One region of the Dactylosporangium sp. CA-139066 genome, then DNA from elsewhere that is predicted to be linked to it. Evidence: riboswitches for the same ligand, from Rfam matches in the RefSeq annotation. Region 1 holds a riboswitch; each other region holds the start of a gene.
The links. Region 1 has a riboswitch for cyclic di-AMP ahead of ACQEVU_RS28155 (NlpC/P60 family protein). Riboswitches for the same ligand answer to the same signal wherever they lie in the genome.
Positions count from the first base shown of each region.

Region 2: another riboswitch for cyclic di-AMP. It lies ahead of ACQEVU_RS01830 (hypothetical protein); the one in region 1 lies ahead of ACQEVU_RS28155 (NlpC/P60 family protein).
Region 3: another riboswitch for cyclic di-AMP. It lies ahead of ACQEVU_RS49545 (coiled-coil domain-containing protein); the one in region 1 lies ahead of ACQEVU_RS28155 (NlpC/P60 family protein).
Region 4: another riboswitch for cyclic di-AMP. It lies ahead of ACQEVU_RS26960 (C39 family peptidase); the one in region 1 lies ahead of ACQEVU_RS28155 (NlpC/P60 family protein).

Region 1 is NZ_JBNJNH010000001.1:6,129,143-6,134,909, reverse strand. It holds gene ACQEVU_RS28175 (wax ester/triacylglycerol synthase domain-containing protein) at 1-92, shown strand, start outside; gene ACQEVU_RS28170 (hypothetical protein) at 87-527, opposite strand; gene ACQEVU_RS28165 (SDR family NAD(P)-dependent oxidoreductase) at 642-1,391, shown strand; gene ACQEVU_RS28160 (SPW repeat protein) at 1,524-1,979, shown strand; gene ACQEVU_RS28155 (NlpC/P60 family protein) at 2,036-3,037, opposite strand; cyclic di-AMP (ydaO/yuaA leader) riboswitch at 3,045-3,177, opposite strand; gene ACQEVU_RS28150 (MarR family winged helix-turn-helix transcriptional regulator) at 3,279-3,731, opposite strand; gene ACQEVU_RS28145 (alpha/beta fold hydrolase) at 3,858-4,616, shown strand; gene ACQEVU_RS28140 (hypothetical protein) at 4,641-5,027, shown strand; gene ACQEVU_RS28135 (hypothetical protein) at 5,015-5,521, shown strand; gene ACQEVU_RS28130 (hypothetical protein) at 5,585-5,767, opposite strand, start outside.
Region 2 is NZ_JBNJNH010000001.1:381,806-387,572, reverse strand. It holds gene ACQEVU_RS01840 (SigE family RNA polymerase sigma factor) at 215-724, shown strand; gene ACQEVU_RS01835 (hypothetical protein) at 721-1,737, shown strand; gene ACQEVU_RS01830 (hypothetical protein) at 1,745-2,383, opposite strand; cyclic di-AMP (ydaO/yuaA leader) riboswitch at 2,719-2,852, opposite strand; gene ACQEVU_RS01825 (diguanylate cyclase domain-containing protein) at 2,941-4,503, opposite strand; gene ACQEVU_RS01820 (FAD-dependent monooxygenase) at 4,597-5,767, opposite strand, start outside.
Region 3 is NZ_JBNJNH010000002.1:1,041,212-1,046,978, forward strand. It holds gene ACQEVU_RS49520 (tetratricopeptide repeat protein) at 1-801, shown strand, start outside; gene ACQEVU_RS49525 (hypothetical protein) at 843-1,307, shown strand; gene ACQEVU_RS49530 (SAM-dependent methyltransferase) at 1,326-2,114, shown strand; gene ACQEVU_RS49535 (glycoside hydrolase family 19 protein) at 2,111-3,223, opposite strand; gene ACQEVU_RS49540 (DUF998 domain-containing protein) at 3,303-3,884, opposite strand; cyclic di-AMP (ydaO/yuaA leader) riboswitch at 4,095-4,240, shown strand; gene ACQEVU_RS49545 (coiled-coil domain-containing protein) at 4,250-5,278, shown strand; gene ACQEVU_RS49550 (exopolyphosphatase) at 5,351-5,767, shown strand, end outside.
Region 4 is NZ_JBNJNH010000001.1:5,873,426-5,879,192, reverse strand. It holds gene ACQEVU_RS26975 (diguanylate cyclase domain-containing protein) at 1-1,250, shown strand, start outside; gene ACQEVU_RS26970 (helix-turn-helix domain-containing protein) at 1,236-2,009, opposite strand; gene ACQEVU_RS26965 (VOC family protein) at 2,122-2,472, shown strand; gene ACQEVU_RS26960 (C39 family peptidase) at 2,564-3,316, opposite strand; cyclic di-AMP (ydaO/yuaA leader) riboswitch at 3,323-3,461, opposite strand; gene ACQEVU_RS26955 (class I SAM-dependent DNA methyltransferase) at 3,577-4,311, opposite strand; gene ACQEVU_RS26950 (glycosyl hydrolase) at 4,509-5,767, shown strand, end outside.

The sequences.
Region 1 (5,767 bases):
CCTGGCCCGGGGAGTCGATCCCGGCGCGGCTGCGGGCCATGTTCGCGGTCGCGCTCGACCTGCGGGCGCGGGGTAGACGACGCCGTTCATGACGTGGCCCGACGGGTACTCGACCTGCCCCCGGGTGCGCGAAGATCTCCACCCCGCCGTTGTGCGGCGTGCCGCGGTCGGTCCACCGTTTCAGGGTCACGATGAACACGGTCGCCACGATCGGCGTGGCGCCGGCCGGCATGATCGGGGCGAGCGAGCGCAGCCGGCCACGCCACGGCGAACGACACCAGCACGGTCAGCGCGGTCAGCGGCCCGCCCTGCCCCAGATGGTCCAGCACCAGCGCCGGGCGCAGGGTCGCCGGGGTCGCCCGCTCGGCGCACCAGGCGCGGACGGCGAGGTCCGCCCGAGCCAGCGGCGGCCACCACGCCAGGGCCGCGGTGATCGCGGCGAACCCGGCGACGAGCGCCGCATCGAACCACCACCCGCGCGGGGCCGGTTCCGGGTAGGGCCGGTCCCGTGCCGCGTGCTGGTCCATGCCGCCCCGATACCCGGGGTGCCCGGCTTCAGCCGGTGCAAAAAGTGGCATCGGGCGGGCGCCGGGTAGTGGCCCGGGGCCGGTCGGTTCCGGGGTGACGAACGGAGGTCGAGGATGCGGCTCGCCGGATCGGTGGTGCTCGTCACCGGTGCCTCCTCCGGCATCGGCCGCTGCGTGGCCGCCGACCTCGCCGGGGCGGGCGCCACGGTGATCGTGACCGGCCGGGACCCGGCCCGGCTGCGGGCCGTGTCGCGGGAGACCGGCGTGCCCGGGGTGCTCGCCGACCTGTCGCGGCCGGGCGCCGGCGCGCGCCTGGCCGAGCGGGTGCTCGAGCGGTGGGGCCGCGTCGATGCGCTGGTGTGCAACGCCGGGGTCGGCTGGGCGGGTGACGTCGCCGGCATGCCCGAGTCGGTGCTGGACCGGCTGCTGCAGGTCAACCTGCGCGCGCCGATCGACATGACCCGCGTGCTGCTGCCGGGGATGCGCGAGCAGGGCGGGCACCTGCTGTACGTGACCTCGATCGCCGGCCGGCTCGGGGTGGCCGGCGAGGCGGTCTACGCGGCGACCAAGGCGGCCCTCGACGTGTTCGCCCACAGCCTGCGCCTCGAGCTGCGCGGCCGCCCGGTGCGGGTGTCCACCGTCGTGCCGGGCGTCGTCGACACCGAGTTCTTCGACCGGCGCGGGCGGGCGTACGAGCGGCGCATCCCGCGACCGATGCCGCCCGGCCGGGCCGCCGCCGCGGTCGTGCGTGCACTGCGTCACGACCGGGCCGAGGCCTACCTGCCGGGCTGGCTGCGGCTGCCGGTGGCCGTGCGGGCGCTGCTGCCGGCGGTGTACGACGCGATGGCCGGCCGCTTCGGCTGACCCGTTTTTCGCATCAAACCGGGGTCACCGGGGTGATTACGAGCGATTGTCCACGAAATGCGTCGGGTGGGAGGTGGCGGGTAGTGGGCCGGTTGGAACGCAGCTGGTTGTCGTCTGTACGGGAGGTGCATTGTGTCCGGGGTTTCGCAGTACCGCGAGATCGGGGAGCACCCCGACGCCCTTGAGATGCGGCAGCGGTTCGAGCGGGTCGCGGCGAGCGGTCAGGCGGTCGCCATCGACGGGCTGGTACTGCTGGCCGGTGGCTGGCTGGCCATTTCGCCGTGGGTCATCGGGTTCAGCGGTTCGGCGCCGAATGTGGCGGTGAACAACCTGATTCTGGGCATCCTGGTGGGCGTCATCGCGCTCGGGCTGGCCATGGCCCCCGCGCGGATGTACCGGCTCAGTTGGGCGATGACCGCGATCGGCGTGTGGATCATCGTGTCGCCGTTCATCATCCAGCGCTCGTCGAGCACGGCCGGCATCGTGTGGAACAACGCGGTCACCGGCGGGATCACCGTGCTGCTGGGGCTGGGGGCGGTCGCGCTGCTGATGACGGCGCGCCGCCGGGTTCCGGAGACCCGTCGCTAGGCCCCGCCCGTCCTGCCGCTCGGTCCCCGCAGGCACGGGGACCGAGCGTCGCCCGGTTATGGGCGGCCGTAGCCGTACAGCGTGTCGATGTCGATCGGCGAGACCTTCACGACCGTGCGGCTGTTCGGGGCGTGGATGATCTGGTTGTCGCCGATGTAGATGCCCACGTGCCCCAGATTGTTGTAGAACACCAGGTCGCCCGGCTGCAGCTGGCTTCTGGAGATGTGGCGGACCTTCGCGTACTGCTGTGCGGCGTTGTGCGGCAGCGTGACGCCGGCCGCCTTCCACGCCATCATGGTCAGGCCCGAGCAGTCGAACGTGTCCGGCCCCGCGGCGCCCCAGACGTACTGCTTGCCCCGCTGCGCCCAGGCGTAGGCGACCGCCTTGCCGGCGGCGCCGTTGACCTTCGGGGGCGCGCCGGGGTTGGTGTTCGTGTTCGTGGTCGGGGCGGGCTTCTTCGCCGCCGCGGCCGCGGCCTTGGCCGCCGCGTCGGCCTTGCGCTGCATCTCGTCGAGGCGGGCGATGTCACCCTCGATCTGCTTCTTGCGGGTCTCCAGCTCCGCCTTCTGCCGGTTCTGCGCCGCGAGGGTCTCGTTGAGGCGCTGCTTCTGCGCGTCGAAGGTGGTCTTCGCCGACGTGTATGCGGCGAGGTCCTGCTGCTGGCTGCGGGAGATCTGCTCGAGGGTGCCGACGCGGTCGAAGAACGCGTCGGAGGAGCCGGCGCCGAGCACCAGCGACATGGTGCGCAGGTTGCCGCCGCCCGTCTTGTAGGCGTTGACGGCGACCGAGTCGGCGTCGGCGTGCGCCGCGTCCATGCGGGACTGCAGCGGCACCAGGTCGGCCTCGAGCGACGTCAGCGCCGTCTGGGTGGCGGCGAGGTCGCCGTTGACCTTGTTGTACTGCTCGACGATGAGTTCGACCTCGTTGTTGCCCTTGTCGATCTGGGCCTGGATTTCTTCGGGGCTCGGATCGGCGTGCGCGGCGCAGGCCGGGGCGATCAGCGCGGCGACCGCCACGCCGACGACTACGGAGCGCAGCGTCGTTCGTCCGTTGAACACGGCACAGTCCTTCTTCCGTGACCGCCTACCGGGTTAGCTGACGGGTTCGGGCGAGAAGAAGGTGCGCCCTACCGTGGTCACGGATTCACCCCAGGAACGGTGGGTCCCCGGCTCGGAATACGACTCGGCGGCGCCCGCCCGGGTCACCCGGGGTTGGATGACTGTGGCCGGCGGGCTCGACACCGAACGTAACGGAATGATCTCGGCGGCGAAACCGCCCAGCGGGGGATATAAGCAACACTTAACGAGAACGAAAGCGAGCGCGTCGCGGGTCGACATTGCCCGTCGTGGCCGTCAGTATGCCGGGGAGCTCGGCCACCGTGGCGGCGGCCAGGCCGGCCACGGTCTCCTCGGCCAGCGCGCGCCAGGTCTCCTTGACCCGCTCGGCCAGCGCCGCGCCGCTCTCGGTCAGCTCGACCAGGCTCGCCCGTCTGTCGGTGGGCGCCGGCGCGCGGCGGACGTGCCCGGACGCCTCGAGCTTGCGGATCATGAGCGTGACGCTGGGCGGCTCGCAGCCGAGGGCCTCGCTGAGCTGCGCCTGGATGCGGGGGCCGGTCCGGTCGAGCTCGAGCAGCAGCGCCTCCTGGCCCGGATGCAGCCCCAGCGGGGCGAGCAGCGTCGCGGCCCGCGCCCGGTGGCGCAGGCTCAGCAGGCGGATGGCCTGGTTGATCGCGTCGGCCGCAGCGAAGTCCACGACCCCTCCTTGACCGGATTCGTTATGCGCACCACGCGGCCGTCGCCGGCGCCGGGCCGCCACGCCGGGTCTGCGAAACCAGGGCCGCGTGCGACACAATCAGGGCGGACGACGGGGGAGGTCGCGATGCAGCGGTACGCCGAGATCAACGGCCTGCGCACCTGGTACGACGAACGCGGCGCGGGCGAGCCGGTGGTGCTGCTGCACGGCGCGATCGTCGACTCGCGCTGCTTCGCCGGCAACCTCGACGCGCTGGCCGGATCGTTCCGGCTCTACCAGCCGGAGCGGCGCGGCCACGGCCACACCCCGGATCCGGGCGGCCCGCTCAGCCCGCAGGTCATGGCGGCCGACACGGTCGCGTTCCTGGAGCACGTCGTGGGCGAGCCGGCGGCCCTGGTCGGCTACAGCGCGGGCGCGGTGGTGGCGCTGCTGGCCGCGCTGGCCCGTCCGGACCTGGTGTCGCGCCTGGTGCTCATCAGCGGCGCGTTCCACCAGGACGGCGGGCTGCTGCCGCCCGCCTCGCCCGCCGACATCCCGCAGGTCATCTACGACCAGCACGCCGAGGTCTCGCCGGAAGGACCCGGCCATCTCGCCTCCGTCATCGAGCGGATCGCCGCCTCCGCCGCGGCCGGGGACCTCGCGCTGAGCGCGGCCGAGCTGAAGGCGGTGGGCTGCCGCACGCTGGTGCTCGTCGGCGACGACGACGCCGTCTCCCTCGAGCACACCCTGGAGCTGTACCGCGGGCTGCCCGACGCCGAGCTCGCCGTGGTACCGAACGCCTCGCACACGCTGCTGATCGAGAAGCCACGGCTGTGTGCCGACCTGGTCGCGACGTTCCTCGGCGGGCCGGCGGCGCCGACGCACATGCCGATCCGGCGGGCCTGACCCATGGTCCGCTACAGTGCGCCGGTGATCTCCACCCGGACCGAACTGGTCATCGCCGGGGCCGTGCTCATCGCGGGGCTCGGCTGGTGGGCGGCCCAGAGCCTGTTCCCGGTCGCGCCGCCGTCGCCGTTCCAGCTGGCCGCCGCGGCCGGCTGTGCCGAGGCGTCCCGGCTGCCCGCCCAGCCGGGCGTGCGGGAGAGCGTCCAGTGCCAGGTCAACCACCACGACGTCACGGTGGTGACGTTCGACGACGGCCGGCAGCGCGACGACTGGGTCAGCCACATGCACACCGAGACCGTCGTCACGTTCGGCGCCGAGACCGTGGTCGCCGGGGGCCGCTGGGCCGTGCTGACCGCCGACGCCGGGGCCGCCGACCGGCTCGCCGTGCAGGCGCACGGGTGGCGGGTGTGAAGGCCGCGGCCTGGGAGCGGATCGAGGTCGCCACGCTCCTGCTGCTCACGCTCACCGGGCTGTTCGCCCTGATCGCGGTCGCCGACATCGCCGCGCTGCTCGCCGTGATCCCCGGCCTGCCGACGCCGTCGTTGTCACTGCTGGAAAACGGCCAGCGCATCGGTACCGCGGAGACGTTCCTCTTCTACACCCAACTCCTCGCCGCCGTCGCCTGGTACGCCCTGGCCACCCTCCTGGTGCGCAGCCGCGACGGCGATCCGGACGCGGTCCTGCGCACGCGCACGGTGGTGTTCTGGCGGATCGGCGCGGCGGTCGTGGTGGCCGCCGGCTTCGCCCTGCCGCACGCCACCCTCGCCGACGAGCACGGCTTCACGCTGCGGCTGGAGCTGATGATCCCGCTGCTGGTCGCCCGCCTGGCGCTGACGGTCCCGCTGGTGATCGCGGTGCTCCGCCTGCGCCCCCGCCTGCGCGAGCTGCTCTTCGCCGCCGCCTGACGCTCGACGCCGAGGCGAGCGGCCCGGTTTGGTCCACTATGGACAACCAGAGTCGGAGTCCGGTCAGCTGACGAGCTGCTGCTCGCGGTCGGCGGCGGGCGCGGCTTCCTGCTTGGCGAGGCGGCGGATCGCCCGCTCGGCGAAGAACAGCGGCACGATGCCGAACACGCCGAACGACATGTCGATGAGCTGCCACCACCGCGGGATGCCGCGGACCGGGCCGGCGATGAGGGCCAGCGGGATGAC
Region 2 (5,767 bases), 5.7 Mb from region 1:
CGTCGTCAGGCGATAAATCATCGTTAACCGGCGCGCAGGTCGGCGAGCACCGTCTCGACGTCGCCGGCCCGCGGCCACGTCCGGCCAGGCCGCCCCGGTGCGGTCGGCGAGCGAAGACCCGGTTCAAACCAGCGTGCCCACCGAAAAGCGCTCCCCGAGCGAACCGGATCGACGCCCGGCTACGCCGAAGAAGGTGAGGCTAGGGGGACGGCACATGCCCGGTGATGATTTCCACGAGTTCGTCCGGTCGCGGCTGCCCGGCCTGCGCCGCGCCGCGTACCTGCTCTGCGGCGACTGGGAACGCGGCGACGACATCGTCCAAAGCACCCTCACCGACGTCTACGTGAAATGGCGGCGCGTGCGCAAGGCCGACAATGTCGACGCGTACGTGCGCACCATCCTCGTGCACCGCTTCGTCGACGAGCGGCGGCGCGGCTGGGCGGCCCGCGTCCGGCTGGTCGAGCGCCTGCCCGACCGGCCGGTCGACGATGCCGCGCTGCAGTCGGTGGCCGACGGGCTCGACCTGCGCGGCGCCCTGGCCGAGCTGCCGCCGCGCCAGCGCGCGGTCCTGGTGCTGCGGTTCTACTGCGACATGTCCGTCGAACAGACCGCGGAGGCGCTGCGCTGCGCCCCCGGCACCGTGAAAAGCCAGACTTCCGCGGGTCTGCAGGCGATGCGGCGCCTGCTGGCGCCCGCGCCACTCGACCAGGGGAGGACACGATGAACGAGAACGGCCTGCGCCTGCTCATGCACGCCGGCGAGGAGGCCCCGCCCTCGCGCGTCGACCTCGGCCGCGTGGTCGCCGACGGCAACCACCGGCGGGCGCGGCAGCGGGCGGCAGCCGGTGTCGCGGCCGCGGTCGCCGTGCTGGCGGTGACCGGCACGGCCGCGCTCGGCCTGCGCTCCGCGCCCGGCACTGCGGACGGGCCGCCGGCCGGTCCGCCCGCGGCGGCCGCGAGCGCCTCGCCGGCGCACCGGACCGCGGGCGGGTTCGACCCGATCCTGCTGCTGCGCATCGCGCCGGGGTGGCTGCCCGACGGCGTACGCGAGGACCCCGACCCGCTGCTGTGGGCGGCCGTGCAGTCGGTGTCCTACACCGACGACGGCGGCAAGTTCGACGCAACCGACCTCACCATCACGCTGTACGCCAACGGCTTCATGCCCCGCTGGCTCGACCCGGCCACGGCCGGGGACCCCAACCAGCTCGCCGTCAGCACGAGCGCCGCGCCCGCGCTGGGCTCGGGCGACGCGTCCTGGTACACGGTCGAGACCCACCGCGCCCCGGGTGACACGCACGTGCGCCCCGATCGCAACGGGCTGCTGTGGCAGTGGGCGCCGGGGTCGTACGCCACCGTGGAGGGCGAGGCCCCGGGCACCCTGGCCGAGAACCGCGCCATGTGGCGGCACATCGCCGCAACGCTCGGCACCGCGGGCCGGCGCCCGTTCGCGGCCGGCGTGCGCGTTGCTGTGCCGGCGCCGCTGGTGCTGATCGGCGTCGACCGGATCACCGAGGGACCCGGCCCCGGCGGCGGGACCACGGTGCTGATCCTCAGCGACAAGGCGTACGTGCCGCCGCCGGGCCACGCCGGGCGCGGTTACCGCGTGATGGTCGGCCCGGACGGCGTGCACGTGAACGGACGGGAGACCGAGGGGCTCGAGCCGCTGGGCGCGGACTTCACCGCATCCGTGCGGCGACTGCCCGACCCGGCGGACTGGACCCTCGACCCGTCGCGGTGAACGCGGCTCAGGCGAGGGCGGCGACCACCTCGGCGGCCCGGTCGGCGTGCTTCTGGTACGCCCCCGGGTACGCCGAGCGCTGCACCGCCTGCGCCGCCCCGGTGACGCTCATGCTCTGCCAGCCCGAGACCTGCATGAGCGCGTTGTAGAACAGCATCGCCGAGTGCGCCGGGTCCATGAGCTCGGCCACGGTGCCCCAGCCCTGGCTCGCGCGCTGCTGGAACAGCCCGACCGAGTCGTGGTCCGCGGAGACGCCGTCGTGCGGCAGCTTCAGCGAGGACGGCACGGCGGGGCTGGCGACGTTGTACAGGTCGCTCTCCTGCATCGCGGTGGCGAGCGCGACGACGAGCGCCTTCTGCGGCAGGCCCTGGGCGCGGCCCTGGCGCACGATGGTGGCGGCGTTGTTCATCTGGGTCTGGTCGAGGCCGGCGACGGGGCGCGGCGGCTGCGGTGCCGGCGGCGGCGTGGCCGGGGCGATCGGTTCGGCCGGCGCGGCCGAGATGGCGGCGGTGCCGGTCGGCAGTACGAGCGAGGCGTCGTCGTAGTGGTAGGCGGGCGCGGCTGCGGCGGCGACCGGCAGGTGCACGGCCGGGGCGCCGGCGGAGCCGGTGGCCAGCAGCGTGGCCGAGACGACGACGGCGGACACGGCCCCGGTCTTCACGATGAGGCCGGGCCGGCGATGTCGTGGACGAAACTGGCGCGGTAAAGGTTTCAAGGTAAGCGGTTTCCTCTTCAGGACGGCGCGAATCAGCGCACGGCGAAGCGCACGTCCACAGGGGGACGCGCGGTGACAACGACGCACGGGAGAGGGCGCGCGGGATCGGCACGGCCCCAGGGGTCAAAGCTCACCCATGGAGACGCGCGGCGATTGGGCGTCGATCGGCGTGAAAACGCGGCCAGGCATTACGTCCTGGCGATCACCCGTCCGAGAGGAAGGCGGCGGGCGGCCGCAGCAGCAGCATCGAGATACGGCACGAGCGGTACTCCTTCCGGTGCCGCCTACCGGGTTAGCTGACGGGTTCGGGCGGGAAGATTCGCCCTACCGTGACTCGGTCACGGATACACCCCAGGACTGCGTGGGTCCCCGGCCCGCGGTATCGAGGCATGCGACGCATTCGATCGCGTGGCTCGACGGTGCGGCTCGACGGCGCCTGCCCGGTGGCACCCGTTTGGCGCCCGTCGACCGGAGCAGACCACCCGACCTTACTGGGCGGTTTCGGCCTCGGCCAGCCGCAGCAACGGGATCCCACCCGGCGCACCTGAACGCTCACCGTGTGCTGTCACCCGACCGGTCACCTGAGCGGTCGTCCGTTCGTCGCGTCGATGGCCTTTGACCTGGTACATCGCCTTGTCAGCGATCCGCAGCGCCGCGCCGGCATCGGCAACCGTGTCGTCGATCACGGCCACGCCGACGCTGACCCGCACTCGCAGAACGTGACCGTCGTGCATGACCGGCGTGCACACGGCCCGCTCGACCCGCTCGGCCAGCGCCGTGCGGGCGAGGTCGCCGAGGTTCTCGGCGAGGACCACGAACTCGTCGCCGCCGAGGCGGGCCACGGTGTCGCCGGGGCGGACCAGCGCGGTCAGCCGCTGGGCGACGGCGACGAGGACCGCGTCGCCGGCGTCGTGGCCGAGGGTGTCGTTGACCGCCTTGAAGTCGTCGAGGTCGCAGAACAGCAGCGCGCTGACGCCGAGCCCGGCCTGGGCCCGGCGGATCGCGGCGGCCAGCGGCGCGGCCAGGGCGTCGCGGTTGGCCAGGCCGGTCAGCGGGTCGCGGAGGGCGCGGCGGACGAGGTCGGCCTCGGTCGCCTTGCGGCCGGTGATGTCGTGGACCTGCAGGATGCCGAAGCCCGGCGGACCGGCCACGATCGACAGCGTCGCCGACACCCAGATCGTCTCGCCGTCGGCCCGCACGCAGCGCACCTCGTAGTCGCGCACCGGGGTGCCCTTGCTCGTCAGTGCGGCGGCGAAGGCGAGCCGGGCCCGGTCCACGTCCGCGGGGTGCAGCAGCTCGGACACGCGCAGCCGCACGAGGTCGGCGCCGTCGCGGCCGAGCAGCTCGCACAGCGCGGGGTTGACCCGGGTCAGCCGGCCGTTGTCGTCGCCCTCGATCCCGACCATGCACATGCCGCTGCCGGCGCCGTCGAACGCAAGCCGGAAGGCCTCCTCGCTGGCCGTGAGGTGCTGCCGCTCGCGCCTGAGCGCCTCGACCAGGTTGGCGTTGTCGATCGCGATGCCGGCCTGCCCGGCCAGCATCTCCAGCAGCTCCCGCTGAAACGGGCCGGGGCGGCGCCCGTCGGCGGGCAGGTCGACGCTCAGGATGCCGACGATCGCGCCACTGGGCGCCCGCAGCGGGGCGAACAGGGCGTCGAGGGGGTGCCAGCGCTCGTCCTCGGGCACGCCCTCGACGCCCGGCACCTCGTCGGGCACCCACGACTGCATGTCCTCGCTGAAACGGGCGTGCGGGAGGTACCGCAGCTGCCCCCACTCCTCGGCCCGCTCCAGGTAGCCGTCGAACTCCGCCGCGGGGTACCGCGCGCCCAGCAGCGACTCGCGGGCGTCCTCGGAGCCGGCCAGGGCAACCGCCTCGTAGACGCCCTCGGGGTGCAGGTAGTTGACGACGGCGACGCCGAACCCGGTGCCGTCGACGACCGCGTCCACGATGAGCTGCAGCGTCTCGGCGAGCGTGGTCCCGGTGTTGATGCGGCCGGTGATGCGGTACACGGACCGGATCGCGGCCATCGCCGTGTCACGATCCCGCTCCATCGCCCGCCCACCCGGTTCCGGTCGACCTTCGAACCCTGCCTGACGCATCCCCTACATCGACGCATCAAACCGGATCTGAAGTAAACCCTCGCATCACGACGGCGCGGCGGGCGGCAGCGTCAATGCGCCGGCCGCGCGGCGGGCCTCCTTCATCATGGCCTCGATGATCAGCCCGCGGAAGGGCATGAACGGCAGCATTCGGATGCTCAGCGCCTGCATCCGCGCGGCCCGCTCGGTCCTCGGGGCGAAGCCCTTCGCCGGTCGCAGCGCGGCACGCTGGTTGACCTCGACGAACTCCCGCATCCGGGCGTCGTACCCGGACAGCTCGCCCGTCCCGCCGGCGATCTGGAGGGCCAGCAGGTAGGCGCCGGCGAGCGCCATGCCGGTCCCCTGCCCGGTCAGCGAGGACGGTGCGTAGCCGGCGTCGCCGACGAGCGCCACCCGCCCCCTGGTCCAGCCGGGCATGCGGACCTGCGCGTTCGGCGCGACGTACAGGTCGGGCGCCTCGCGCATGACCTCGAGCAGCCGCGGGACCACCCACCCCGCGCCGTCGAACGCCGCCTCGACGCTGCGCAGCCGCTCCTGCCGGTCCCGGGGCGGGAGCGGCCCGCCGTACAGCAGCGTCACCTTCACCTCGCGGTCGCCCCGGTCCGTCTTCACGCTCGCCACCCGCCCCGCCCCGGAGTGGATGAGCTGCCAGCGGGTGATGCCGAGCTCGTTCGGCGCCGTGAAGATCGCGGCGTTGCTGCCCAGGTGGTGCACGTACCGCTCGGAAGGGCCGAACGCGAGCGCCCGCACCCGCGAGAAGATGCCGTCGGCGCCGACGACGTAGTCGAAGTCCCTCGTCCCGCCGCGCTCCAGCTCGGCCTCGGCCCCGCGGCCGTGCGGGCGCAGGGCGGCGACGGTGTCCCCGAAAATCCACTCGACCCCGTCCGGCACGGCCTCGTGCAGCAGCCGGGAGAGGTCGCCCTTCATGATCTCGATGTCGGCCGGGTCGAGCACCCCGAACCCGAGCGGCAGCGTCGCCACCCGTCGGCCGGCGCCGTCCACGAAGGTCGTGCCGAGGGTGTCGGTACCGCGCCGGCGCGCCTCATCCGCGATCGACATCCGCTGCGCCACCTCCAGGGCGACGCCGCGGATGTCGATCGCGTATCCCCCGTTGCGCACCGCCGGCGCGCGCTCGACGACGGTCACCTCGCAGCCGTACCGCCGCAGCCAGAAGGCGAGTGCATTGCCGGCGACGCTCGCGCCGCAGATCAGAACC
Region 3 (5,767 bases), on a different contig from region 1:
TTCGGCCGGGAGCCGTGGATGTGGGCCGTCACGCCGCTGCCGGTGGTGCTCTGGCTGGCCCGGTTCGCGTGGGTGTGGCGTTCGCTGCCGCCGAGCGTCCGGCGGTACGCCCGCGGCCTGCCCCGCACCGACCGGCGCGCCCGCGCGCGGCTGGGCGCGCTGGTGCTCTGCGCCGCCACGGGCATCGCGCTGACCGTCGTCGGGGTGGTGCAGGACGCGGGCACGGACCCGACGCCGGCCGTCCAGATCGCGTTCGTCGTGCACATCGGCTCCCTGGTCGTGGCGGCGGCGGCCGTCATGGTGCGGGACGGTCAGGTGGCCGCCCGGGAGCCGGCGAGCACCGACCTGCTGGAGGAGCACCGCGAGTCGGCCGAGCCCGCGCGCTGGGCGCTGCGGATCGTGCGCAACGGCTCGGTCGTGGCCCTGCCGGCGTGGCTGCTCAGCATCGACCCGCCGGCGCCGTGGGGCACCCGGGCGATCGCCGGCCTGGTCGGGCTGGCCCTGTTCCTGGGCAACGCGGTGTGGTCGCGGCGCCGGCTCATCCGCCGCCCCGGCCGGCCGAATCCCGTCCTGGGGGCGCTGCTCGTCCCGCTGAGCCTAGCGGCGCTGGCCGAGCTGGCCGTCATCGTCGCCTGCACGGTCCTGCCGCCCGCCGCGATGCCGCTGCCGGACCCCGCCGGGCTGCCCGGGTTCTTCGCCATCGGCTTCGGGCTGCTGGCGCTGGCCGGCTGGCTGCCCTACGCCGCGTACCAGGGCGTGACGGGCCTCATCGGGCACCCGCGCGCGAGGCGGATTCCGTAAGATCGGGCGGCGTCGAATCGATCCGAAGGAGACCCCTCGAAATGCGACTCCTCGCGGCCGCCGTCGCCGCGTCGGCGGTGCTGGCGCTCGGGGCCGGGTGCGACGCCACCGCGGGCACCGCCCAGGCCGGGGCGGGCGCCACGTCCGCGGCGCCGGTCGCCTCGCCGGCCGACCCCGCCAGGCAGGCCTGCCTCGACGTCAAGGCCGTGCAGGTGCAGTACTTCACCAGGTTCAACGACGCCGCCACCAAGACGCTGGCGGCGATCAACCGCAACGACCAGGCGGCCGCCGAGACGCTGTCGGCCGAGGAGAGCGCCGCGGCCAAGGAGTGGGGCGACAGGCTCACGCCGCTGGCGACGAACGTGGCCGACGTCGATGTGCGCTCGGCGGTGGATACCGTGCTCGCAGCGCTCAGGCGATACTCGGAGACCCAGGGCGTGACGGTCGGCGATGTGCTCAAGGCGGGCACGGCGCTGACCACCGCACTGAACTCCGCCTGCGGCTAGTCAACCGGGAGGAATCGCATGGCCGCACCCTTCGACACCGACCGGCCGCATCCCGCGCGGGTCTACGACTATCTGCTCGGCGGCAAGGACAACTTCGCCCCCGACCGGGCGGCGGCCGAGGCGGGGCTGAAGGTCAATCCCAACGCGGCCACCGCCCCGCTGCAGAACCGGGCGTTCCTACGGCGCACGGTGCGCTACCTCGCCGAGGCCGGCATCCGGCAGTTCCTCGACATCGGCACGGGGCTGCCGACCTCGCCCAACGTCCACGAGGTCGCGCAGGCGATCGATCCGTCGTCCCGCATCGTGTACGTCGACAACGACCCCATCGTGCTGGCGCACGCCCGTGCGCTGCTCACCAGCGCGCCCGAGGGCCGGACCGCCTACGTCGACGCCAACCTCCAGGACGGCGAGCGCATCCTGCAGGCCCGCGAGGTCCTCGACAACCTCGACCTCGACCGGCCCGTGGCGCTGCTGCTCTTCGCCATCCTGCATTTCCTGGACGAGGACGACGACCCCTACGGCATCGTCGAGCGGCTCATGGCCCGCCTGCCCAGCGGCAGCTACCTGGTCCTGTCCCACATCACGGCGGACTTCGAGCCCGAGGAGTGGGCCCGCTTCACCGCGATCATGCGCAGGCAGGGCATCACCACCCGCCTGCGCAACCGCGAGGAGGTCGCCGGGTTCTTCGACGGCCTCGAACTCGTGGAGCCGGGGGTGGTGCCGATCCTGCGGTGGCGGCCGGGCGCCGATGAGTCGCTCACCGACGCCCAGGCCGCGTTGTACGGCGGAGTGGCCCGCAAGCCCTAGCAGGAGACGGAGCCGCTACCGACGCCCACGCCGAGGATGCCGACGAAGCGCTGGTACGCCGCGACCCGGCTCTGCACCTGGGCCGGGTTGCGCCCGTTGCACTCCAGGCTGCCGTTGATGCTGCGGATCGTCTCGCCGAAGCCGGCCCCGTTCACCATGGCGTTGTGCGGGGTCATGGTGCCCGGGCCGCTCTGCGTGTTCCAGTACCACAGCGCCGTCTTCCAGGCCACGGCCGCGTCGGTCTGCACGAGGTTGGGGTTGTGCAGCAGGTCGATGCCGAGCGCGTCGCCGGCCGCCTTGTAGTTGAAGTTCCAGCTCAGCTGGATCGGGCCGCGGCCGTAGTACGCCGCCTGGCCGGCCGGGCAGCCGTAGGACTGGCCGGCGTCGCAGTAGGCGGGGTAGTTCGCGGTGTTCTGCTCGACGATGTACACGAGGCCGCCGGTCTCGTGGTTGACGTTGGCCAGGAACGCCGCCGCCTCCTGCTTGCGCACCGCGTCGCTGCCGGTCTTCGCGAACGCCGGGTAGGCCGACAGGGCGGCGACCAGGCCCGAGTACGTGTAGAAGGCGTTCCGGCCCGGGAACATCTGGTTGAACTGGGCCTCGCTGACCACGAAGGCGCCGTTGTCCGGCGGGGGCGGGGGCGCGGTCGTCGTGGAGCCGCCGCCGCTGCTGCAGGCGTACGGGTCCCAGTACCAGGTGCTGATCACCGGGCTGTACCCCGGGTTGTCGTGCTCGGCGATGTAGAACTTGCCATCGGTGAACTTCACGATGTCGCCGGTCACGTAGTTGCGGCCCTGGACCCACGCCGGGAAGCTGCACCCGCCGGCGGAACCGGTCTGCGGCGGCGGGTTGGCCGGGCCGCTGCCGCCGCACGATCCCTGGTCCTGCCACACGCCGCTGGTGCCGGGCGGGGCCTCGTTCTGCGTCCACCACTTCGCGAGGTAGTTGTGGCCGTTGCGGGACACCGTGGCGCCCCCGGTGTAGACCGCCGTCGCCTGCCACGGCGCGGCACACGAGGCGGCGGAGGCGGGCATCATGTTGAAGACCGCGACCACCCCGCTGACGATCGCCATCGCGGCGAGCATCGCCAGCGCGCGCACTCTGGACACCCTGAATCACTCCTTCGGTCTGACTGTGACCGGCCTATCCGACCAGCCGAGAGCAGCCGAAACAGCGAACATCATCGCTTTATGAAGAATATTTACGGTACCGTTGAGGCAGTGCGAGGGCGACGAGCAGCCCGGCCTCGGCGACCAGCAGCAGCCGCTCGGCCAGCCCGATGAGCACCCGGTCACCGGGGAAGGCGGAGTAGACCATCGCCAGCGCGCACCCCACGCTCACCGCGGCCAGCGCGCGCACCGCCCGCCCGTGCGGCACCCGCTGCGCGAGCCGCCAGCCGGCGACCGGCAGGGCCACGAACGCGGCGACCGAGGCGTAGCGGTGCACCGACCCGGCGGCCGAGAGCGCGAGCCCCGGCGCGTCGGTGGGCACGATCGCCGCGACCGTCAGCCCGGCGGCCCAGACCGCGAACAGCCCGGCCACCCACGCCTCGATCCGCACGCCGGTCCGGTGCAGGGCGAGCAGCAGCGCGCCCGAGGCGGCCGCCATGACGACCATCGCCCAGTCGACCACGCCCCCACGATCGGACACGGCAAAGTCGCTCACGGTGAGCGACCAGGGGTTGAGGTTGCCGTTCGGGTCGAGATGGCCGTCGACGACCAGGGCGGCGGCAAGGGCGAAGCCGGCGAGCGCGAGAAGCCTGAGGTTCACCGCCCGATCCTGGCGCGCGCAAGGGGTTCATCGGCTCGGTGAGTGTCACCCACGCGCCCCGGAGGCCGCGTCAGGGTGTGATCTGGGCCACAAATGGCCAGAGCAAAGAAGCTTTTAAGGATCTCCGCACAAACGGTGCGGTGCGCGATTTCTGGACCCTGGGTACAGTGACCCACGGTCACGTCCAGCAGGCGCCGCCCCCGGTGCCGGGCGTGGCTGCCGCCCAATCGCCGCACCGTGGCGAGCCGGGGACCCACCGTTACGTTGGGGTGAATCTACCCTCTTCGCGAGGGTGGTAGGGGTCGTTCCGTCCCGAACCCGTCAGCTAACTCGGTCGGCGGCCGACGGAAGGAACAACGAACCAGATGTCATCGCGACATCCCTACCGGCGCGTGATGGTCGCGCTGCTGTCGGCTCTGGTGCTCGGGGGGCTCGCCGGCACGCCCGCCGCGGCCGAGCCCACGCCCGGCGGCGACCCGGGCGACGAGGGCGCCTCCGCCAACCCGACCCTCGCCCAGGTCCTGGAGCAGACCACCCAGGCGTACACCGACGCCAAGGCCCGCTTCGACGCCTCCGTCAAGCGCCAGGGCGAGCTGACCGAGCAGCTGAAGAACACCGAGGCCCAGCTCGCCACGATCAAGGACCAGGTGGCGGCGATCGCCATCGCGGCGTACCGCACGGGCCCCCTCACCACCTTCGCGGCCCTGATGGACGCCGGCAGCCCCGACGGCTTCGCCGAGCGGGCCGGCTCCATCAACGAGATCGCCCACCACAACGACAACCTCCTGCACCAGTACAAGCTGCTGCAGGATGCGCAGACCGCGCAGAAGAAGGCCCTCGACGACGAGGTCACCACGCAGCAGCAGCAGGTCGCCACGATGGACCAGCAGAAGAAGGACGCGGAGAAGGCGCTCGCGCTGGCCGGCGGGCCGAGCAAGGGCTTCGTCACCGCAAACCTGCCGGTCGCCGACCCGGTGAAGCGCAACTCCGACGGCTCGCTGCCCAAGGAGTCGTGCAGCGTGAAGGACCCGACCACGACCGGCTGCCTCACGCCGCGCACGCTGCACGACATGCAGACGGCGCAGAAGGACGGCTTCAAGCGGTTCGTGTCCTGCTACCGCCCGAGCGGGCCGTATGAGCACCCCAAGGGCCGCGCCTGCGACTTCTCGGTGCAGAAGAGCAACGGCTTCGGCGGCGTGGCCACCGGCGACGACTTCGTCTACGGCTCCACACTGGCGGCGTACTTCGTGAAGAACGCCTACAACCTGGGCGTGATGTACGTGATCTGGTTCAAACAGATCTGGACACCGGCGGCCGGCTGGCACCATTACAGCGGCGTGGCCGGCGACCCGTCCAGCGATCACACCAACCACGTGCATCTCTCGGTTCTCTAACCCTCACCTTCGCGGACGGCCGGTCGATAGGGCTCCTGTCGACCGGCCGTTTCTCTGCGAGGGGATCCGCAAGTGAAGTACCGTCTCGTGACCCGCAGCGACTTCGACGGACTGGTCTGCGCGGTCCTCCTGCGCCACCTCGACCTCATCGGCGACATCACGTTCGTGCACCCCAAGGACGTGCAGGACGGCAACGTCGACGTCGGGCCGACGGACATCCTCACCAACCTGCCGTACGCCCCCGGGGCCCACCTGGTCTTCGACCACCACCACTCCGAGACCCTGCGCGTCGGCCAACTCAACGGCACCGGCCAGGCGACCAACCACGTCATCGACGCCGAGGCCCCGTCGGCGGCCCGCGTGATCTACGACCACTTCGGCGGGCCGGAGCGCTTCCCGCACGTCTCCGACGAGCTGATGGAGGCGGTCGACCGGGCGGACTCGGCGCAGTACGACATCAGCGAGATCCTCCAGCCGGTCGGCTGGACG
Region 4 (5,767 bases), 260 kb from region 1:
TCGGCGACACGTTCACCGTCGCCGAGCGCAACCTGATCCGCGGCATGGCGAAGGTCCTCGGCCTGACCCTGCGCATGCTGCGCACCCCGGAGGCCGAGCGCCGCCGCGAGCGCCTCATGCGCCACCTCTACGACATCCAGCGCCTCATCTCGCGCCGCGCCCCGCTCGCCGAGGCGCTGCGCGCGGCCCTGTCGGCGGCGGCCGACGTGCTCGCCGCCGGGTCCGGCGACGTGGAGCTGGTGCTGCTCGACCACGACGACCCGGGCCACGCGATGGCCACCCGCGGCGTCGCGTCGGGCCCGATGCGCTGGGTGCGCCGGGCGATGACCGACGACGACCTCGCCGCCGGCGTGATCGGCATCGACCGCGTCCAGGAGCGCGCCGACGACCGCGGGGCCCGCTCGATCGCGGTCCCGGTCCACGAGCGCGGCCGCGCCGTCGGCGCGCTCGCCGTCGACCTGGCCGACGGCCGCCGCCTCGGCGACACCGACCGCGACAACCTGCTGTCGTTCGCGGAGCACATCAGCCTCGCCCTGACCGACGCGCGCACGGCCAGGGACATGGAGGCGGCGCGCCACGACCCGCTGACCGGCCTGCCGGGCCGCGCCCTGTTCCACGAGCGCCTGCGTCACTGCCTGGCCCAGAGCCGCGCGCCGGGCACGGTGGCGCTGCTCTTCGTCGACCTGGACCGCTTCAAGGCCGTCAACGACACCATGGGCCACGCCGCCGGTGACGCCCTGCCGGCCGAGCTGTCCCGGCGCCTGCAGGCGGTCGTGCGCCACGACGACCTGGTCGGCCGCCTCGGCGGCGACGAGTTTGTGGTCGTGCTGTGCCCGGCCGGCGAGCACCACGCCGGCGAGGTCGCGGCCCGCATCATCGACGAGCTGTCGCATCCCGTCCTCCTCCCGGGCGGCATGGCCGAGGTCGGCGCCAGCATCGGCATCGCCCTGAACCGCTCCGGCGACGACGAGGAGCTCATCGCCGACGCCGACGTGGCCATGTATGAGGCCAAGCGCGCCGGCCGCGGCCGCTGCGTGCTGTCCGGGGCCGCCGACGCCGACGCTCGGCGCATCCTCAAGGGCCCGTCACTCGTCCCGCGCGGCCGCTGCGTGCTGTCCGGGGCCGCCGACGCCGACGCTCGGCGCATCCTCAAGGGCCCGTCACTCGTCCCGCGCGGCCGCTACGTGCTGTCCGGGGCCGCCGACGCCGACGCTCGGCGCATCCTCAAGAGCCCGTCACTCGTCCCGTAACAGGCGGCGCACGGCACTCGGCGGGTGCCCGAGGTGCTGGCGCATCGTCCGGCACAGGTGCGCCTGGTCGGTGAAGCCGAGGTCGGCGGCCAGCGCCGCCAGGTCCTCCGCGCCGTCCTCGAGCTTGTCCAGGGCCCGCTCGACCCGGACCCGGTTGCGATAGCGGGTCAGCGACACCCCGAGCTGCCGCGTGAACGCCCGGCTGAGCCGGAACGGCGACACCCCCAGCCGCGCCGCCAGCGGCATCAGCCCGCCGGCCGCCGGATCGTCCGCCCGGATCGCCTCGCGCGCCCGGTCCACCAGCGCCCGGTCCGGGTCGTTCGCCGCCGTCGACCCCAGGGCCGCGGACAGCAGCGCCGTCAGCCGCTCGACGACCCCGTATTCGACGTCGCCGTCGCGCGCCGCCCGCAGCAGCCGGCGATGGGCGAGATCGAGGTGTGCGTCGACGTAGACGGTCCGCGCGGCCGGATCGCCGGCGAGGGCGTCCCACAGCGCCGGTGAGAGGCGCACGGACGTGCACACGTCGCCGCCGGCCGGGTGCGCGAAGTGTTCCTCGTCGCCGGGGCGGCCGATGTAGCCGACGGTCGGGTCGAGATCGGCGGCCCGGCCCGCGACCCGTCGCCGGAACCGGCCGCGCCGGACCAGGACCACGCGATAGTCGGTCTGCTCCTCCGGCGGGGACCAGCCGGCGTGCTGCCGTCCGCAGGTCACCGCGGCGATGTCGAGGCCCGGACGGGATGCCACCAGCTCTGCCTTCACGCCGGTGACGCTACGCCGGGGGTACGACAAAAACGCCCGCCGCAAAGATGTCCAAGCCGGATCGCGCGGCGGGCGGGCAGGCTGGCCGGCGACCAGAAAGGAAGTGGACGACATGGCCACGCTGAGCACGATCATCTTCGACTGCGCCGACCCGGGCGCCCTGGCCGAGTTCTACCGCAAGGCGACCGGATGGGAGGTGGCCTCCGCCGACGACGACTTCGTGTACCTCGGCGACGGGGGCCCGGTCCAGCTGGCGTTCCAGCGCGTCGCCGGCTACCGGGCGCCGGGCTGGCCCGACGACGCCAAGCAGGCCCACCTGGACCTCAAGGTCGACGACGTCGAGCGCGCCGCCGCCGAGCTGGTGGCGTCGGGGGCGACGCGGCCGCAGTTCCAGCCGGGCGACGGGGGCTGGCTGGTCCTGCTCGACCCGGCCGGCCACCCGTTCTGCATCGCCGCCGGCTGACGGACGTCGCGCAACGGTGGCGGTCACGCCGTACGGCGTGACCGCCACCCGCCGCGTCAGGCCGGCGTCATCCGGGTCGAGCAGGTGATGGTCAGGCCGAGTAGCCGCGGCTGGCGACCCAGTTGGCCATCGGATACGTTTCCATCCAGTAGGTGCGCGGGCCGAACATGCCCGACGGGTCGGCGATCTCGACGGCGCGGCCGCGGTCGCGGTAGCCGATGATCGAGATGTAGTGGCCGCCGCCGAACTCGTGGTACCGGCCCGTCACGTCCGTGGCGCCGCCGACGATGTTGGCCACGACGCCGCGGCCCTCGCCGATGGCGCGCACGACGTCGCGCTGCAGCTGCTCGGCCTGGGCGCCGCTCGCGCGCTGGCCGGGGATCCAGTGGGTCTGGTACGCGTCGCGGCCCAGCACCTGGTTGAGCGCCCGAGTGGTGTCCTGGGCGGAGTTGGTGCCGTTGACCGTGGTGCCGAGCAGCCCGGCCAGGTCGCTCTGCGACGGGGCGTTGACGCTGGACGACAGGGCGATCCGCGTGGAGGCGGGGCCACAGAAGTAGAAGTTCGGCTGGAACTGGAAGTCGTAGCTCACCTCCTTCGCCTCCGGCGCCAGCAGCAGCGGGTCGGGCTTGGCCGCCTCGGCCGGCGCCGCCGGGCGCTCGGGCGCGGCGGTGCTGAGGGCGGCGGCGGCTCCCGTGACGTGCGCGTCGGCCGGCTCGGGGGACTGGTTGAGCATGGCCGCGGTCCCGATCGAGACGACGGCGAGCGCGGCGGTGCCCAGTACGGCGGGCAGGGGGCGGCGCAGCGAGGCGAGGTGGTGACGTACGTCGGCCAGTTGCAGGCGCAACAGAAGAACTCCTTCCGGTGCCGCCTACCGGGTTAGCTGACGGATTCGGGCGGGAAGCTCGCCCTACCACGGCCACATGGCCGACGGATTCACCCCGGGACGCATGGGTCCCCGGCTCGCATGCGCGACTCGGCGGGTCCGCGGCCGGGGCCGGGCATTCACGGCGAGGGGACCGGCGCGGACGAGGTGACATTACTGGTCGGTACCGCCCCTGCCAAGAGGGTAAAAGATACTGCCACCAGGCAAAACGCGGTCGCGCCTTACGGTCGGCGGTAGACCGACACGTGCGTGGTGGACTCCGCGGTGAACGACGCGCCCGCCCAGTCCGCGTGCCGGGACTCCAGCTCGAGGCCGGCCAGCCGGGCCATGAGGTCCATTTCGGACGGCCAGATGTAGCGGTGCGGGCTGCGCGTCACGCGCGCCTGCCGCGAGTCGTCGAAGCGGACGTGGTGCGACACGAGGATCTGGTGCAGCGGGTCGTACGTGTCGATGCCGAGGTAGCCGGGCTCGGCCGCGAACACCGTGGCCGGCTGGCCCGGCGGCAGCACGCGCAGCGCCGGCACCTCCAGCTCCACCACGAACCGGCCGCCGGGCCCGAGGTGCGCGGCCGCGTTGGCGAAGCAGGCGACCTGCTCGTCCTGCGTGACCAGGTTGGAGATGGTGTTGAAGACCAGGTACACCAGGCTGTACTCGCCGGGCGCCCGGGTCGTGGCCATGTCGCCGACGACGACCGGGATCGCCGCCTCGTCCGCCTTCGCCCGCAGCCGCTCGAGCATCGGCCGGGACAGCTCGATCCCGGTCACGGGCACGCCCCGCGCGGCCAGCGGCACGGCGATGCGCCCGGTGCCGATCGCGAACTCCAGCGCCCGCCCGCCGCCGGCGAGCGCGGCGAGCCGCTCGACGACCGGGTCCACCGCCTCGGGCGCGAACATGCCGGCGCCGGGTGTGTCGTAGGCCGCGGCCACCTCAGCGTCCCAGATCTCGTCCTGTCGCATGCCCCGACCCTGCCCGCCCGCCGCCGTCGCCGTCCACCGGGTTTCTCCGGACGAGAGCGCTCTCAGCATGTTTGAGCAGCTCATGCCACAGATTGAGAGCGCTCTCTGAAAACTCACCATTGACACTGGTCACAATTGGTGCGCATCATTCCCAGGGACCCCGCAGTGACCGCCACTCTCATCACGGAGTCCATGCCATGCGTCTTGCCCGAGGACGACCCGCCGCGGCCGGTGCCATCGCCGTTGCCCTCGTCGCCACCGCCCTGACCTTCGTCGCATTGACCAACGCCGAGGCCGCCACCCTCGGCTCCGGCAGCTACGCCACCACCGCGCCGGCCGGCACCAGCGGCCCGACCGGGTGCGGCAGCATCGCGACCAACCCCCGCCAGTACGTCACCGCCAACGCCCCCGCCGGCGCGGTGCCGACGAACGACTGGTGGTCGTCGCTGCTGTTCAAGCGCACCGACTGCAACTACTCCTCGCCGCTGCAGGCCCACCCGATGGCCTTCCAGCCCTCCGCCGGCGGCCTCGGCGTCTCCTACACCACCGACGCCGCCATCTCCGGCACCGCCACCGGCGTCGGGGAGTACCACTACCCGTACACCACCGAGTTCACGATCGGCGTGACCGGCCTCAACGCGCCGAACACCCTGGTGGACGGCTGGACCGACTGGACCGTCACGCCGAGCTGGTCCGACGGCGCCCGCACGCTGCGCACCACCATCGGCCACGGCCTGCCGTTCGTCTACGCCCGCACGAGCGGCGGCAACGCCCAGCTCACGTTCGGCGGCGCCCCGGCGGTGTGGTCCAACAGCGGCAACCGGGTCGGGTTCACCGTCCGCGGCCACGACTACATGGCGTACGCGCCGACGGGCGCCACCTGGACCGTCAGCGGCGCCAGCATCACCTCGACGCTGGCCGGCAAGGACTACTTCTCGGTCGCGCTGCTGCCCACGACCACGTCGACGCCGGCCGCCGACCGCACCGCGCTGGCCAACACCTACGGGCAGTACGCCCACAACCACGTCACCGGCACCCGCGTCGGGTGGAGCTACGACCAGGGGTCCAGCACCGTCAACGCGACCTACACGGTCACCACGACGGCCCGCGAGGGCACCGGCTCCGGCACCGTCCTCGCGCTCTACCCGCACCAGTGGAAGAACCTGGCCGGCGCGACGCCCATCGCGCAGACCTACGTCTCCGCGCGGGGACCCATGAAGATCCTGACCGGCGCGGGCGCCTTCACCACCGCCACCCGCTTCCAAGGTGTACTGCCTGAGGTGCCCGCCGTCGCGGACTCCTCCGGCGCCGACCTGACGACCGTCGGCGGCTACCTGGACCAGATCACCGGCGGCGACCCCCTCGCGGGCTTCGGCAACGACACGTACTGGACCGGCAAGGGCCTCGGCCGCGCCGCCCGCGCCGCCGAGATCGCCGACCAGCTCGGCCGCACCGC